DNA from 3 places in the Gracilibacillus salinarum genome. Region 1 is predicted to be linked to each of the others. Evidence: a T-box and tRNA genes for the amino acid it is inferred to sense, from the RefSeq annotation. Region 1 holds a T-box; the other regions hold tRNA genes.
What was found. A T-box is a leader RNA that pairs with one kind of tRNA and senses whether it is charged. The one in region 1 lies ahead of thrS (threonine--tRNA ligase), so its partner is inferred to be a tRNA-Thr.
Positions count from the first base shown of each region.

Region 2: it has a tRNA-Thr gene. The T-box ahead of thrS (threonine--tRNA ligase) is inferred to sense a tRNA for this amino acid. The anticodon was not compared.
Region 3: it has a tRNA-Thr gene. The T-box ahead of thrS (threonine--tRNA ligase) is inferred to sense a tRNA for this amino acid. The anticodon was not compared.

Region 1 covers NZ_CP095071.1:998,866-1,004,522, reverse strand. The annotation lists gene MUN87_RS05025 (replication initiation and membrane attachment family protein) at 1-778, shown strand, start outside; gene dnaI (primosomal protein DnaI) at 790-1,725, shown strand; gene ytxC (sporulation protein YtxC) at 1,819-2,667, shown strand; T-box leader at 2,708-2,938, shown strand; gene thrS (threonine--tRNA ligase) at 3,016-4,962, shown strand; ribosomal protein L20 leader region at 5,121-5,253, shown strand; gene infC (translation initiation factor IF-3) at 5,330-5,657, shown strand, end outside.
Region 2 covers NZ_CP095071.1:3,043,872-3,049,528, forward strand. The annotation lists rRNA gene MUN87_RS14120 (23S ribosomal RNA) at 1-1,563, shown strand, start outside; rRNA gene rrf (5S ribosomal RNA) at 1,694-1,810, shown strand; tRNA gene MUN87_RS14130 (tRNA-Val) at 1,818-1,893, shown strand; tRNA gene MUN87_RS14135 (tRNA-Thr) at 1,897-1,972, shown strand; tRNA gene MUN87_RS14140 (tRNA-Lys) at 1,982-2,057, shown strand; tRNA gene MUN87_RS14145 (tRNA-Leu) at 2,067-2,151, shown strand; tRNA gene MUN87_RS14150 (tRNA-Gly) at 2,172-2,246, shown strand; tRNA gene MUN87_RS14155 (tRNA-Leu) at 2,293-2,381, shown strand; tRNA gene MUN87_RS14160 (tRNA-Arg) at 2,388-2,464, shown strand; tRNA gene MUN87_RS14165 (tRNA-Pro) at 2,469-2,545, shown strand; tRNA gene MUN87_RS14170 (tRNA-Ala) at 2,564-2,639, shown strand; rRNA gene MUN87_RS14175 (16S ribosomal RNA) at 2,729-4,291, shown strand; rRNA gene MUN87_RS14180 (23S ribosomal RNA) at 4,508-5,657, shown strand, end outside.
Region 3 covers NZ_CP095071.1:3,225,041-3,230,697, forward strand. The annotation lists rRNA gene MUN87_RS15100 (23S ribosomal RNA) at 1-2,036, shown strand, start outside; rRNA gene rrf (5S ribosomal RNA) at 2,111-2,227, shown strand; tRNA gene MUN87_RS15110 (tRNA-Asn) at 2,271-2,345, shown strand; tRNA gene MUN87_RS15115 (tRNA-Thr) at 2,349-2,422, shown strand; tRNA gene MUN87_RS15120 (tRNA-Glu) at 2,454-2,528, shown strand; tRNA gene MUN87_RS15125 (tRNA-Val) at 2,603-2,678, shown strand; tRNA gene MUN87_RS15130 (tRNA-Thr) at 2,682-2,757, shown strand; tRNA gene MUN87_RS15135 (tRNA-Tyr) at 2,779-2,864, shown strand; tRNA gene MUN87_RS15140 (tRNA-Gln) at 2,923-2,997, shown strand; tRNA gene MUN87_RS15145 (tRNA-Lys) at 3,045-3,120, shown strand; tRNA gene MUN87_RS15150 (tRNA-Ala) at 3,126-3,201, shown strand; gene MUN87_RS15155 (iron-sulfur cluster biosynthesis family protein) at 4,014-4,325, opposite strand; gene gcvPB (aminomethyl-transferring glycine dehydrogenase subunit GcvPB) at 4,356-5,657, opposite strand, start outside.

The DNA of each region.
Region 1 (5,657 bases):
GGAGCAAATACTAAAGCAACGGATGCTGCCTGTTACGCAAATCCTGACACCTAATGCCCGAAAAATCATTAATCAGATGTATGCAGCATATGATATGCACAATCAAGATGTAGAAAAAGCGTTGATATGGTCAATTAATGAGCATAATGAAATGCAGATAGAAGAATTTAAACAAGCCTGTATGGATTTAATTCGTACAACAGATAAACCTGTTCCAACACAGGTCGCTTCAGATAAACAGAAAATTGCTGCTGAACCTAGTGACAATACCGGTAAATCAAAAGAAGAGCAGTTTATTGATATGTTAGAACATATATCACCACGGCAATTATTAGAAGATCTTGCTGATGGTAATCAGGCTTCTCAGCAAGATTTAAAAATTATTAGTGATGTAATGACGAATCAAGGCTTGAATCCAGGCGTTATGAATGTCTTAATTCATTATGTGCTGTTAAAGACGGATATGAAATTGACGAAGAGCTACCTTGAGAAGATAGCCAGTCACTGGTCGAGAAAGAATGTTAAAACAGTAAGACAAGCGATGACACTTGCTAAGTCGGAAAATAAGAAATACCAACAATGGACAACTAATGGCAAGTCTAACCAGCGATACCAGAACAAATCGACAAAGAAAGATATTGTTCCAGATTGGTACAAGCAGCAAAAACAACAACAAAAACCGAAGCGGCAGGAAACATCGCAAGAAAAAGAACAAAAAGCAAAAGAAGCAGACGCAATGCTGGCAGAATATCTAGCACAGCAGGCGAATGAAGAATAAGGGTGATCGTCATGGAGCCAATCCAGTCCGCTATGAAAAAATGGATGAATGAAAATAAACAAATGAAACAACAATTTACCCAACAACGGGAAAGTGTCATTAATGACCCGGATATTCAGGCGATTTTAAGTGAGCATGTCGAATTGGATGAACAAGACATTAACCGGCATTTGATGAAGCTGTATGAATATCAGCAAGCTTCTAAAAATTGTGCAGATTGTCCCAATGTCGAAGGATGCAAAAATATAATAAAAGGCTATACACCACATTTGGATGTAGACAGCAACGATATTTCACTTCGTTATGAAAAATGTCATAATAAATTGGATCAAGAAGCACAACAGAAGAAAGAAGAGCTCGTACAAAGCTTATATATTCCAAAGCAAATCAAACAAGCGAAACTGGAAGAGATGGATGCATCCTCTTATGAACGGAAGGAAATTGTGAAAGAAGTAATTGAATTCGTCCAGCATTTCTCTAAAAATAATTATCACAGAGGCTTATACTTACACGGCCCATTTGGAACAGGTAAGTCTTATATACTTGGTGTCGTTGCCAATGAGTTGAAAAAGCATTACATTAAGTCGGATATAATTTATATGCCAGAATTCGTTCGCGAGATGAAAGCATCAATCGGTGATAATCAATTTCAACAGAAGCTGGAATCATTTAAAACCGCTCAGGTGCTAATGTTCGATGACATCGGGGCTGAATCCATTTCTCCTTGGTTCCGCGATGAAGTGTTGGGTGCAATTTTACAATATCGGATGATGGAGGAATTACCTGTATTCTTTACTTCTAATTATAATTTGGAACAATTGGAATACCATTTGTCGACCTCTAACCGCGGCGATGTGGAAACAATCAAAGCAGGTCGTATTATTGAACGAATTAAACAACTAAGTAAACCGATCGAGTTATCGCATCGTTTTCGATCGAGTGAATAAACATGACTTCTGTCTAATCATAGGACAGAGGTTATTTTTTTTCATTTTCACCCATATAATATACCAGTTTGATGGTGATGAGGGTGATGAGATGTGTTAGAAGTATACTTTGAACAAGACAGTGAAGCAGAAGTGTTCTATCAGCTTGCAAAACAAGAAAGTGTTTGGAAGGCAAACCGTAAGCGAACGAAAAAAAATCAAATTCAGCTTTCACTTCAGCAGGAAATGATTTTGGACGATGCGAAGCGGTATTTAGCGCCATTACTGAGTAGGATATTTATTCAGTGCCGTGAGACAGCAATGATTCAGCATATATTAAGAAAAAAATATTATTTTTCAAGTCAGGAGGAAATCGAGCGTATTACTGCGATTGCCAGATCCTTACTTGAGAAAGATGAATCCGTTTATGAAGACAGGATTCATCAGCATGAACTCCGTGATACACTGACCACGATCTTTTCGATGCAAATTGATTCAAGTTATGTTCAATTTGATTCGATTATTCATTTTAGGCTTCATCATTACATCGATTTACTTACAGATATGGTCGGGATGGCGATTGACGAGTTCAAGAGAGAAGAAGAATATCAGGATTTCATTCATTCCATACGTGAGTTCATCAAACGAAAAACACCGGAAGTGGATGTCGTGCATGTATTACAGGGGGAGCATTTTCTTATTCATAAAGATAACGGTGATCAGTATACAATCGAGGAATTCACAGAATTAAAAACGCGTTTCCCGTTATTTATATTCGGACTGGAGCAAGAAGAATGGGATGTATCCCCATTAATTATGTTAGCACCGAACCATGTTTACTTATATGGCGAAGATCAATTCGAATCAAGAACTCATACAATAATGACAATTTTTCAGGAACGCTGTACGTTTTATCCAGTGGAATACTTTCCTTTTTTCTCCTCTGAGGAAAAAGAGTCTTGATTTTTTCTGCAGCAATCGTTATAATTAGCGCATAATAGTATTAATGGCTTTGACGAGGACAAGATAGTTTGAAAGGCTTACTTGATTAGAGAAGGAAACCACGGCTGAAAGTTTTCTGTATGACCGCAAACTGTTACCACCTCTGAGCACTGCTGAGGAACACATATGTTAGTAATTAGCAGCGAGTAATCATCGTTATCGATTTAGCAAGCGCCTGTAATCATTTGCAGGAATTTGGGTGGAACCACGGGTATTAACGCTCGTCCCTTTACTTTTAGTAGGGGGATGGGCGTTTTTTGTTTGTCGTCATAAGCTAAGCAACTGAGGAAAAAAAGGAGTGTGTTACCATTGGATCAGATTCACATTACGTTTCCAGATGGAAATGTTAAATCTTTTGACAAAGGGACAACTGGTGAAGACATTGCAGCGTCTATTTCACCAGGATTAAAAAAACAGGCATTAGCCATCAAATTAGATGGTACATTCTATGATTTACGTACACCACTTGCAACAGATGGTGCTATTGAAATTGTAACAATAAAGTCTGACGATGGCGTGGAAATTGCCAGACACTCGACAGCGCATTTAATGGCACAAGCGATTAAACGTCTGTACAGTAATGTCAAATTAGGTGTCGGACCAACCATAGAAGATGGATTCTATTATGATATTGATATGGAAGTATCGATTACACCAGAGGATTTACCGCGCATCGAGAAAGAAATGAAGCGTATTGTGGATGAGAATCTGGAAGTAGTCCGCAAAGAAGTTACGAGAGAAGAAGCAAAAGCGATTTATGAAGAAATTGGTGACGATTTGAAACTGGAATTATTAGAAGCTATTCCAGAAGGGGAAACCGTCACGTTATATGAGCAAGGAGAATTCTTTGACTTATGTCGTGGTGTTCATGTGCCACAAACAAGTAAACTAAAAGTATTTAAGCTGTTAAGTATTTCTGGTGCTTACTGGAGAGGTGACAGCAATAACAAAATGCTTCAGCGTATTTATGGGACTGCTTTCGAAAAGCAGAGCCAGCTTGATGACTATTTGCGTATACGTGAAGAAGCAAAAGAACGTGACCATCGTAAACTAGGCAAAGAATTAGGTATCTTCACCATTTCGCAAAAAGTTGGCCAAGGATTACCGTTATGGTTGCCGAATGGTGCTACAATCCGCCGTACGATTGAACGTTACATTGTTGATTTAGAGGAAAGATTGGGTTACAACCATGTATATACGCCAATTTTAGGTAGTAAAGAACTATATAAAACAAGTGGACACTGGGATCATTATCAAGATGATATATTCCCACCTATGGAAATGGATAATGAAGAGCTTATCTTACGTCCAATGAATTGTCCTCACCACATGATGGTGTACAAAAATGAGCTGCACAGCTATCGTAACCTGCCTGTTCGAATTGCAGAATTAGGCACAATGCATCGCCATGAAATGTCCGGTGCACTTGCAGGTCTTCAGCGTGTAAGAGCAATGACGCTTAACGATGCCCATATTTTTGCACGTCCTGACCAATTAAAAGACGAATTTATCCGTGTTGTAGAGCTTGTCAAAAATGTATATAAGGATTTCGGTATCGATGATTATTACTTCCGTTTATCTTATCGTGATCCGGCAGACACAGAGAAATACATTGATAACGATGAAATGTGGGAAAAAGCACAGTCATTGTTAAAAGAAACAATGGAAGAAATGGATCTGGAGTATGTAGAAGCAGAAGGCGAAGCAGCATTCTACGGACCGAAGCTTGATGTGCAAGTGAAAACAGCACTCGGTAAAGACGAAACATTGTCGACTGTGCAATTAGATTTCCATTTACCGGAACGATTTGATCTGACGTATATCGGCGAAGATGGTAAGGAACATCGTCCGGTCGTTATTCACCGTGGAGTCGTGTCGACCATGGAACGTTTTGTTGCTTTCCTGATTGAAGAGTACAAAGGAGCGTTCCCTACTTGGTTAGCACCAAACCAAGCAAGAATTATACCTGTTTCAGCGGACGCACACGCTGATTATGCGAAAAAAGTAGAGGAAGAATTACGGTTCGCAGGTGTTCGTGTCGAGGTAGACGAGCGAGATGAAAAAATTGGCTATAAAATCCGCGAAGCACAAACAGCTAAAATTCCATTCGCCTTAATTGTAGGCGATAAGGAAGTAGAAGCAGGTGCTGTGAATGTAAGACGATATGGCGAGCAAGATTCCGAAACTTTAGAACTTGACGCTTTCAAATCACTGATTCTTGATGAAATCCAGCAGAAAGTGTTGCGTAAGAAATAAACAAAAATGCATCTTCCGACGAGGAGGATGCATTTTTTATAACTAAAGAATAGCCGGTTGACAGAATAAAATCTAATTTAAGAACAAAAATGTAACGAGTTGTTGACAAACTTCTAAATGGATGCTAAGATAGTTTAGGTAAATTAAATATGATCAGAAAAGACAAGTAGAAGCACCCGCTTCTCACCTGATTGACACAAATTGTAGTTGACAGGTATGATATCCGACTTTATTGTAATGAAATAACAGGATGTGTGGGTGCCGTATGTGTACCGACACTTTTTTTGTGAAAATCTTTAACTTGTCAATGGTCATGTTTCATTACGCTTTGATTATATTTCGGAGGTGGCTGATTATTAGCAAAGATATGAACGTCAATGAGAGTATTCGGGCACGCGAGGTTCGTCTCATTGATTCAAATGGGGATCAATTAGGAGTTAAATCTCGCCAAGAAGCGCTAGACATTGCTCAAACAAGAAATTTAGATCTAGTATTGGTTGCGCCAAAGGCAAAACCACCAGTATGCCGGATCATGGATTACGGTAAATACCGTTTTGAGCAGCAAAAGAAAGAGAAAGAAGCTCGTAAGAAACAAAAAGTCATTAACGTCAAAGAAGTACGTCTTAGTCCTGGTATTGAAGAGCATGACTTTAATACGAAGCTTCGTAATGCACGTAAATTCTTATCTAAAGGGG
Region 2 (5,657 bases), 2.0 Mb from region 1:
CCTGAGGAAGGCTCGTCCGCTCAGGGTTAGTCGGGGCCTAAGCCGAGGCCGAAAGGCGTAGGCGATGGACAACAGGTTGATATTCCTGTACCACCCAATTCCGTTTTGAGTGATGGGGGGACGCAGAAGGATAAGGAATGCGCACCATTGGATGTGTGCGTTGAAGCAGTAAGTGAGTCAGATAGGCAAATCCGTCTGGCAATCACAAGCTGTGATCAGGAGGGAAATATAGTACCGAAGTTCCGGATTTCACGCTGCCAAGAAAAGCCTCTAGCAAGGAAAAGGGTGCCCGTACCGCAAACCGACACAGGTAGGCGAGGAGAGAATCCTAAGGTGATCGGGAGAACTCTCGTTAAGGAACTCGGCAAAATGACCCCGTAACTTCGGGAGAAGGGGTGCTTCTTTTGCGAGAAGCCGCAGTGAAAAGGCCCAAGCGACTGTTTAGCAAAAACACAGGTCTCTGCGAAGCCGTAAGGCGAAGTATAGGGGCTGACACCTGCCCGGTGCTGGAAGGTTAAGGGGATGCGTTAGCATTAGCGAAGCGTTGAACCGAAGCCCCAGTAAACGGCGGCCGTAACTATAACGGTCCTAAGGTAGCGAAATTCCTTGTCGGGTAAGTTCCGACCCGCACGAAAGGTGCAACGACTTGGGCACTGTCTCAACGAGAGACCCGGTGAAATTATACTATGCGTGAAGATGCGCATTACCCGCGACAGGACGGAAAGACCCCGTGGAGCTTTACTGTAGCCTGATATTGAATGTTGGTACAGCTTGTACAGGATAGGTGGGAGCCTGAGAAACGTGAGCGCTAGCTTACGTGGAGGCGCCGGTGGGATACCACCCTGGCTGTATTGACCTTCTAACCCAGAACCGTGATCCGGTTCGGAGACAGTGTCAGGTGGGCAGTTTGACTGGGGCGGTCGCCTCCTAAAATGTAACGGAGGCGCCCAAAGGTTCCCTCAGAATGGTTGGAAATCATTCGCAGAGTGCAAAGGCAGAAGGGAGCTTGACTGCGAGACCTACAAGTCGAGCAGGGACGAAAGTCGGGCTTAGTGATCCGGCGGTACCGAATGGAAGGGCCGTCGCTCAACGGATAAAAGCTACCCCGGGGATAACAGGCTTATCTCCCCCAAGAGTCCACATCGACGGGGAGGTTTGGCACCTCGATGTCGGCTCATCGCATCCTGGGGCTGTAGTCGGTCCCAAGGGTTGGGCTGTTCGCCCATTAAAGCGGTACGCGAGCTGGGTTCAGAACGTCGTGAGACAGTTCGGTCCCTATCCGTCGTGGGCGTTGGAAGTTTGAGAGGAGCTGTCCTTAGTACGAGAGGACCGGGATGGACACACCGCTGGTGCACCAGTTGTTCTGCCAAGAGCATCGCTGGGTAGCTACGTGTGGAAGGGATAAGTGCTGAAAGCATCTAAGCATGAAGCCCCCCTCAAGATGAGACTTCCCATCACATAAGTGAGTAAGATCCCTCAGAGACGATGAGGTTGATAGGTTCGAGGTGGAAGCATGGTGACATGTGAAGCTGACGAATACTAATAGATCGAGGACTTATCTATATAACATGTTTCAACGGTGTTGTTGATGTCAATATCTTATCTAGTTTTCAGGGTATATAAAAAAATACAAAAAACTCTTGCATTTAACATGCATTGTGAGTTATAATGTATCTTGTCCTTGAAAAAAGAGTCTGGTAGCGATAGCGAAGAGGTCACACCTGTTCCCATGCCGAACACAGCAGTTAAGCTCTTCAGCGCCCATGGTAGTTGGGGCTCGCGCCCCTGCAAGAGTAGGACGTTGCCAGGCATACATAGGAGGATTAGCTCAGCTGGGAGAGCACTTGCCTTACAAGCAAGGGGTCGCAGGTTCGAGCCCTGCATCCTCCACCATTAGCCGGTCTAGCTCAATTGGTAGAGCAACTGACTTGTAATCAGTAGGTTGGGGGTTCAAGTCCTCTGGCCGGCACCACTCATCTTAGAGCCATTAGCTCAGCTGGCAGAGCATCTGACTTTTAATCAGAGGGTCGGAGGTTCGAATCCTCCATGGCTCACCATTTATTTATGCGGGTGTGGCGGAATTGGCAGACGCGCTAGACTTAGGATCTAGTGTCTCTCGACGTGGGGGTTCAAGTCCCTCCACCCGCACCATACAATAACTTTATATTTATGCGGAAGTAGTTCAGTGGTAGAACACCACCTTGCCAAGGTGGGGGTCGCGGGTTCGAATCCCGTCTTCCGCTCCAGGATTTTTAATCGCTAGTTTGCCAGGTGATTAAAATGTATTTCCTTGCCGGGGTGGCGGAATTGGCAGACGCACAGGACTTAAAATCCTGCGGTGGGTTTCCACCGTGCCGGTTCGAGTCCGGCCCTCGGCACCACGTATAGCGCCCGTAGCTCAATTGGATAGAGCGTTTGACTACGGATCAAGAGGTTAGGGGTTCGACTCCTCTCGGGCGCGCCATTATCGGGAAGTAGCTCAGCTTGGTAGAGCACTTGGTTTGGGACCAAGGGGTCGCAGGTTCAAATCCTGTCTTCCCGACCATTAATGACATTATTTTGTGGGGCCTTAGCTCAGCTGGGAGAGCGCCTGCTTTGCACGCAGGAGGTCAGCGGTTCGATCCCGCTAGGCTCCACCATTTTTATACATTTGATCTTTGAAAACTGAACAAAACAACCAGTATGAATTAATAAACAAGCTAGCTTATAGAAGCGAGCGCAAGTCAACTTTATTGAGAGTTTGATCTTGGCTCAGGACGAACGCTGGCGGCGTGCCTAATACATGCAAGTCGAGCGCGGGAAGCTAACTGAATCCTTCGGGAGGACGTTAGTGGAACGAGCGGCGGACGGGTGAGTAACACGTGGGCAACCTGCCTGTAAGACTGGGATAACCCCGGGAAACCGGGGCTAATACCGGATAACACATTGCTTCGCATGAAGGAATGTTGAAAGATGGCCTTTGGCTATCACTTACAGATGGGCCCGCGGCGCATTAGCTAGTTGGTGAGGTAACGGCTCACCAAGGCAACGATGCGTAGCCGACCTGAGAGGGTGATCGGCCACACTGGGACTGAGACACGGCCCAGACTCCTACGGGAGGCAGCAGTAGGGAATCTTCCGCAATGGACGAAAGTCTGACGGAGCAACGCCGCGTGAACGAAGAAGGTTTTCGGATCGTAAAGTTCTGTTGTTAGGGAAGAACAAGTGCCGTTCAAATAGGGCGGCACCTTGACGGTACCTATCGAGGAAGCCCCGGCTAACTACGTGCCAGCAGCCGCGGTAATACGTAGGGGGCAAGCGTTGTCCGGAATTATTGGGCGTAAAGCGCGCGTAGGCGGTTTCTTAAGTCTGATGTGAAATCTTGCGGCTCAACCGCAAGCGGTCATTGGAAACTGGGGAACTTGAGTGCAGAAGAGGAGAGTGGAATTCCACGTGTAGCGGTGAAATGCGTAGATATGTGGAGGAACACCAGTGGCGAAGGCGACTCTCTGGTCTGTAACTGACGCTGAGGTGCGAAAGCGTGGGGAGCGAACAGGATTAGATACCCTGGTAGTCCACGCCGTAAACGATGAGTGCTAGGTGTTAGGGGGTTTCCGCCCCTTAGTGCTGCAGTTAACGCATTAAGCACTCCGCCTGGGGAGTACGGCCGCAAGGCTGAAACTCAAAAGAATTGACGGGGGCCCGCACAAGCGGTGGAGCATGTGGTTTAATTCGAAGCAACGCGAAGAACCTTACCAGGTCTTGACATCTTCGGATGTCCCTAGAGATAGGGAGTTCCCTTCGGGGACCGAATGACAGGTGGTGCATGGTTGTCGTCAGCTCGTGTCGTGAGATGTTGGGTTAAGTCCCGCAACGAGCGCAACCCTTGATCTTAGTTGCCAGCATTAAGTTGGGCACTCTAAGGTGACTGCCGGTGACAAACCGGAGGAAGGTGGGGATGACGTCAAATCATCATGCCCCTTATGACCTGGGCTACACACGTGCTACAATGGATGGTACAGAGGGCAGCGAAACCGCGAGGTCAAGCAAATCCCATAAAACCATTCTCAGTTCGGATTGCAGGCTGCAACTCGCCTGCATGAAGCCGGAATCGCTAGTAATCGTGGATCAGCATGCCACGGTGAATACGTTCCCGGGCCTTGTACACACCGCCCGTCACACCACGAGAGTTGGCAACACCCGAAGTCGGTGGGGTAACCTTTGGAGCCAGCCGCCGAAGGTGGGGCCAATGATTGGGGTGAAGTCGTAACAAGGTAGCCGTATCGGAAGGTGCGGCTGGATCACCTCCTTTCTAAGGATTATAGGAACACCTTTTACAAGGTGACAAAATCATACTTGGTTGTTTGGTTCAGTTTTGAGAGATCAATTCTCTCTTGAACTTGTACCTTGAAAACTAGATAAGAATAATCAGGACGTGGAAGCAACTGCTGGTCAGCTGTGGAAACGAAACTGATGACAAGACATCAAACAATAACCAACGACTTTTTCATTGAAGTAAAGTAAGTATAGTTAAGTGAAGAAGGGCGCACGGTGGATGCCTTGGCACTAGGAGCCGATGAAGGACGGGACAAACACCGATATGTCTCGGGGAGCCGTACGTAGGCGTTGATCCGAGAATTTCCGAATGGGGAAACCCTCTGCTCGTCATGGAGTAGAACATTTATCTGAATCCATAGGATAAATGAGGCAGACCCGGGGAACTGAAACATCTCAGTACCCGGAGGAAGAGAAAGCAAACGCGATTTCCCGAGTAGCGGCGAGCGAAACGGAATTAGCCCAAACCAAAAAGCTTGCTTTTTGGGGTTGTAGGACACTCCTTTGGAGTTACAAAGAAATACATTAGACGAAGTGGTCTGGAAAGGCCCATCACAGAAGGTAACAATCCTGTAGTCGAAAATCTGTTTCCTCCGGAGTGGATCCTGAGTACGGCGGAACACGTGAAATTCCGTCGGAATCCGGGAGGACCATCTCCCAAGGCTAAATACTCCCTAGTGACCGATAGTGAACCAGTACCGTGAGGGAAAGGTGAAAAGCACCCCGGGAGGGGAGTGAAATAGTACCTGAAACCGTGTGCCTACAAGTAGTCGGAGCCCTTTTATGGGTGACGGCGTACCTTTTGTAGAATGGACCGGCGAGTTACGATCCCCTGCAAGGTTAAGTGGAAGACACGGAGCCGCAGCGAAAGCGAGTCTGAATAGGGCGTTTTAGTAGGTGGTCGTAGACCCGAAACCGTGTGATCTACCCATGTCCAGGGTGAAGGTCAGGTAACACTGACTGGAGGCCCGAACCCACGCACGTTGAAAAGTGCGGGGATGAGGTGTGGGTAGGGGTGAAATGCCAATCGAACACGGAGATAGCTGGTTCTCTCCGAAATAGCTTTAGGGCTAGCCTCAAGGCATGTATGTTGGAGGTAGAGCACTGATTGGACTAGGGGCCCTTACCGGGTTACCGAATTCAGTCAAACTCCGAATGCCAATCATATTACCTTGGGAGTCAGACTATGGGTGATAAGGTTCATAGTCGAAAGGGAAACAGCCCAGACCGTCAGCTAAGGTCCCAAAGTATACGTTAAGTGGAAAAGGATGTGGCGTTGCACAGACAACCAGGATGTTGGCTTAGAAGCAGCCATCATTTAAAGAGTGCGTAATAGCTCACTG
Region 3 (5,657 bases), 2.2 Mb from region 1:
CTAGCCTCAAGGCATGTATGTTGGAGGTAGAGCACTGATTGGACTAGGGGCCCTTACCGGGTTACCGAATTCAGTCAAACTCCGAATGCCAATCATATTACCTTGGGAGTCAGACTATGGGTGATAAGGTTCATAGTCGAAAGGGAAACAGCCCAGACCGTCAGCTAAGGTCCCAAAGTATACGTTAAGTGGAAAAGGATGTGGCGTTGCACAGACAACCAGGATGTTGGCTTAGAAGCAGCCATCATTTAAAGAGTGCGTAATAGCTCACTGGTCGAGTGACGCTGCGCCGAAAATATACCGGGGCTAAACGTATCACCGAAGCTACGGATTGATCTGCGATCAATGGTAGGAGAGCGTTCTAAGTGCAGTGAAGTCAGACCGTGAGGACTGGTGGAGCGCTTAGAAGTGAGAATGCCGGTATGAGTAGCGAAAAAGAAGTGAGAATCTTCTTCACCGAATGCCTAAGGTTTCCTGAGGAAGGCTCGTCCGCTCAGGGTTAGTCGGGGCCTAAGCCGAGGCCGAAAGGCGTAGGCGATGGACAACAGGTTGATATTCCTGTACCACCCAATTCCGTTTTGAGTGATGGGGGGACGCAGAAGGATAAGGAATGCGCACCATTGGATGTGTGCGTTGAAGCAGTAAGTGAGTCAGATAGGCAAATCCGTCTGGCAATCACAAGCTGTGATCAGGAGGGAAATATAGTACCGAAGTTCCGGATTTCACGCTGCCAAGAAAAGCCTCTAGCAAGGAAAAGGGTGCCCGTACCGCAAACCGACACAGGTAGGCGAGGAGAGAATCCTAAGGTGATCGGGAGAACTCTCGTTAAGGAACTCGGCAAAATGACCCCGTAACTTCGGGAGAAGGGGTGCTTCTTTTGCGAGAAGCCGCAGTGAAAAGGCCCAAGCGACTGTTTAGCAAAAACACAGGTCTCTGCGAAGCCGTAAGGCGAAGTATAGGGGCTGACACCTGCCCGGTGCTGGAAGGTTAAGGGGATGCGTTAGCATTAGCGAAGCGTTGAACCGAAGCCCCAGTAAACGGCGGCCGTAACTATAACGGTCCTAAGGTAGCGAAATTCCTTGTCGGGTAAGTTCCGACCCGCACGAAAGGTGCAACGACTTGGGCACTGTCTCAACGAGAGACCCGGTGAAATTATACTATGCGTGAAGATGCGCATTACCCGCGACAGGACGGAAAGACCCCGTGGAGCTTTACTGTAGCCTGATATTGAATGTTGGTACAGCTTGTACAGGATAGGTGGGAGCCTGAGAAACGTGAGCGCTAGCTTACGTGGAGGCGCCGGTGGGATACCACCCTGGCTGTATTGACCTTCTAACCCAGAACCGTGATCCGGTTCGGAGACAGTGTCAGGTGGGCAGTTTGACTGGGGCGGTCGCCTCCTAAAATGTAACGGAGGCGCCCAAAGGTTCCCTCAGAATGGTTGGAAATCATTCGCAGAGTGCAAAGGCAGAAGGGAGCTTGACTGCGAGACCTACAAGTCGAGCAGGGACGAAAGTCGGGCTTAGTGATCCGGCGGTACCGAATGGAAGGGCCGTCGCTCAACGGATAAAAGCTACCCCGGGGATAACAGGCTTATCTCCCCCAAGAGTCCACATCGACGGGGAGGTTTGGCACCTCGATGTCGGCTCATCGCATCCTGGGGCTGTAGTCGGTCCCAAGGGTTGGGCTGTTCGCCCATTAAAGCGGTACGCGAGCTGGGTTCAGAACGTCGTGAGACAGTTCGGTCCCTATCCGTCGTGGGCGTTGGAAGTTTGAGAGGAGCTGTCCTTAGTACGAGAGGACCGGGATGGACACACCGCTGGTGCACCAGTTGTTCTGCCAAGAGCATCGCTGGGTAGCTACGTGTGGAAGGGATAAGTGCTGAAAGCATCTAAGCATGAAGCCCCCCTCAAGATGAGACTTCCCATCACATAAGTGAGTAAGATCCCTCAGAGACGATGAGGTTGATAGGTTCGAGGTGGAAGCATGGTGACATGTGAAGCTGACGAATACTAATAGATCGAGGACTTATCTATATAACATGTTTCAATGGTGTTGTTGATGTCAATATCTTATCTAGTTTTCAGGGTGCAACCCTAAAATACAATAGTCTGGTAGCGATAGCGAAGAGGTCACACCTGTTCCCATGCCGAACACAGCAGTTAAGCTCTTCAGCGCCCATGGTAGTTGGGGCTCGCGCCCCTGCAAGAGTAGGACGTTGCCAGGCTATGTAATTTCACAGCTTTGAGAAGCAGCCAGATGAACAATATTCCACAGTAGCTCAGTGGTAGAGCAATCGGCTGTTAACCGATCGGTCGTAGGTTCGAATCCTACCTGTGGAGCCATATGCTTCCATAGCTCAGTTCGGTAGAGCACTTCCATGGTAAGGAAGGGGTCGCCGGTTCAAGTCCGGCTGGAAGCTCTGCTATTTTTATGACATATTATATTGTATTGGCCCGTTGGTCAAGTGGTTAAGACACCGCCCTTTCACGGCGGTATCACGGGTTCGAATCCCGTACGGGTCACCATAAATACCACTTAAATTTTGTTGAAAGAATGCGACGTCCTGTCGTAACACATGCAATTGTACATCTTAAACTTTGGAGGATTAGCTCAGCTGGGAGAGCACTTGCCTTACAAGCAAGGGGTCGCAGGTTCGAGCCCTGCATCCTCCACCATTAGCCGGTCTAGCTCAATTGGTAGAGCAACTGACTTGTAATCAGTAGGTTGGGGGTTCAAGTCCTCTGGCCGGCACCAGTCAAGTTCATATAGATACATGGAGGGATAGCGAAGTTGGCCAAACGCGGCGGACTGTAAATCCGCTCCCATCGGGTTCGTAGGTTCGAGTCCTACTCCCTCCACCATTGTATAAAAAATCACTAAGTGTATATACTATTTCTGTACACTTTTTCATTTTATTGGTGGGCTATAGCCAAGCGGTAAGGCAACGGTTTTTGGTACCGTCATGCGCTGGTTCGAATCCAGCTAGCCCAGCCATTTTATTTTGTGCTTTTTTTTGCACTTTGTACGATAAAAAGAAGTAAGAGCCATTAGCTCAGTTGGTAGAGCATCTGACTTTTAATCAGAGGGTCGGAGGTTCGAATCCTCCATGGCTCACCACTTTTGGGGCCTTAGCTCAGCTGGGAGAGCGCCTGCTTTGCACGCAGGAGGTCAGCGGTTCGATCCCGCTAGGCTCCACCATCTTAAAATTCACATAAGAAAACAGCCAATCGATTTTCAATAAGAAAATTGATTTTTTTGTATGTTTAAAAAGTAAAGTTACCATTTAGAAGCTGACTTACAATGAAGATTGAAATAATCGATTTTTCCCTATAATATGGATTATGTTAGCGTTGCAACCATTTTGATATATTGAATGTGCTGGGATACCGCTCCGGCCAACCACTCCGCGTCCTGCGGGGCACGGCTGAAGCTAGGCTACTACTAGAATTGCTTCTCTGCTGCCTTGCACCGAGGAAGCCTACTTCGAAGCGTTACTAGTAGACACAGGTGCAGACGTTGTGGATCTTCAGCGCCTGCCTGTCCCGCGGGAGTCTCCGTGGTTGGCCTACGCTAGGATATGGGCTCTACAACTTTTGTAAGAGATAGCATATTGATCACTGTATGCATAACAGGAATTGAATGATTAACATAATACCAAGAACCACTGCTTTTTGCTGTTACATAATTTGTAACACTTACCTCAAGTGTAGGAAATAGGCGGAGACTCCCGTGGAATCAGCGCGAGCTGAAGATCCACTTCGTCTGTGCCTGTGTCTGCAAGTATCGCTTCGAAGTGAGCTTCCTCGGCACAAGGCAGCAAGATGCTGTTCAAGTAGTAGCCTAGCTGAAGCCGTGCCCACAGGACGCGGAGCCTATTTCCGGAGTTTTGCTAAGCAGATAATATCTATCAAAAAGACCACATTGCAATACAGCGTTTGTTAGCATAATCCATATTAAAGTTAGTTGTATATAAATTATTTCAATTAGGACCTGGCAGGTTATGCTCGGAATTACCTATCTGAAACATCGCATGTATTGGTCTGGTAATACTTTTCGATAAAATAACCCTTATCCGCACAATAATCAATAACTAAACTAGTTTCTGTATCCAGATAACGTTTGGTGAAATGATCGATTTGAAAGGTGATTCCGTTTATCTCGATGATCGTATCCATTGGTCTTTTCTCATCAACTATCAGAGAATAAGTGAGAGATATTCCGCAACCTCCTGTTAATTCAGCATCAAGCCTAGGCAATTGGCCTTCTGGAATAGTTTCTGTCTGTAATGCTTTCTGAGCTAACTTAGTTAATGTAATATTCATCGTCTAACTCCTTCATAGCATCATAATGAACTATGACTCTACAGGTTCTCTGATTTTTTTATAACGTAATATAGGTTTTCTGGCAGCTTGTGTTTCATTTAACCTTCCGATAATCGTGGAATGTGGTGCATCTAACACAATAGATGGGTCTTCTGCAGCTTCCTTCGCAATTTGGATCATCACATCAGCAAAAGCATCCAGTGTTTCTTTTGATTCGGTTTCGGTTGGTTCGATCATCATGCACTCTTCTACGTTTAAAGGAAAGTAGATGGTAGGGGGATGATAACCAAAATCAAGTAATCGTTTGGCCATATCAAGTGTCCGTACGCCAAGCTTTTTCTGTTCTGAGCCAGACAGGACGAATTCATGTTTGCAAAATTGCTTGTATGGTGATACGAAATAAGGTGCAAGTCTTTTTTGAAGGTAGTTGGCATGGAGTACAGCAGACTCTGATACTTGGAGAAGGCCCTCTGCTCCCATTGTTCGAATATACGTGTATGCTCGGATAAGAATGCCAACGTTACCATAGTAACCTTTTACTCTACCGATAGAAGAAGGAGCTTCATTGTTTAGTACGTATTGTTGCTTCTTTCTCTCCACACGCGGTACAGGCATAAATGGGATTAACGCTTGTTTAACGCCAACGGGACCTGCACCAGGACCTCCGCCTCCGTGAGGTGTCGTAAAGGTTTTGTGGAGGTTAAAGTGAACGATATCAAATCCCATTTGTCCTGGAGTCGTTTTGCCGAGGATGGCATTGGCATTTGCCCCATCATAATAAAGTAAGCCTCCCGCTTCATGAACCACTTCCGCAATTTCAACTATCTCTTTTTCAAATAATCCAAGTGTATTTGGATTCGTTAGCATAAGGGCGGCTGTATCTTTACCGACATATTTTTTAAGTTCTGCTACATCGACTAGTCCCTGCTCATTAGAAGGAACAGTTATCGTTTCAAACCCTGCGACAGAAGCACTGGCAGGATTTGTACCATGTGCAGAATCGGGCACAAGTACTTTTGTTCTTTTTTCCCCTTTTTGTGCATGATATGCTTTGGCAATCATGAGTCCGGTCCATTCCCCTTGAGCACCTGCTGAAGGTTGAAGTGTGACAGCATCCATCCCCGCGATCGCTGCTAAGTCCTCCTGCAGTTCATATAATATTTGAAGTACTCCTTGTACCGTTTCTTCTGGCTGATAAGGATGAACACGGCTAAATCCTTCTAATCTAGCAACATCTTCATTGATCTTAGGATTATATTTCATGGTACAAGAACCAAGTGGGTAAAAACCATTATCAATTCCATGATTCTGATTTGAAAGTGCAGTATAATG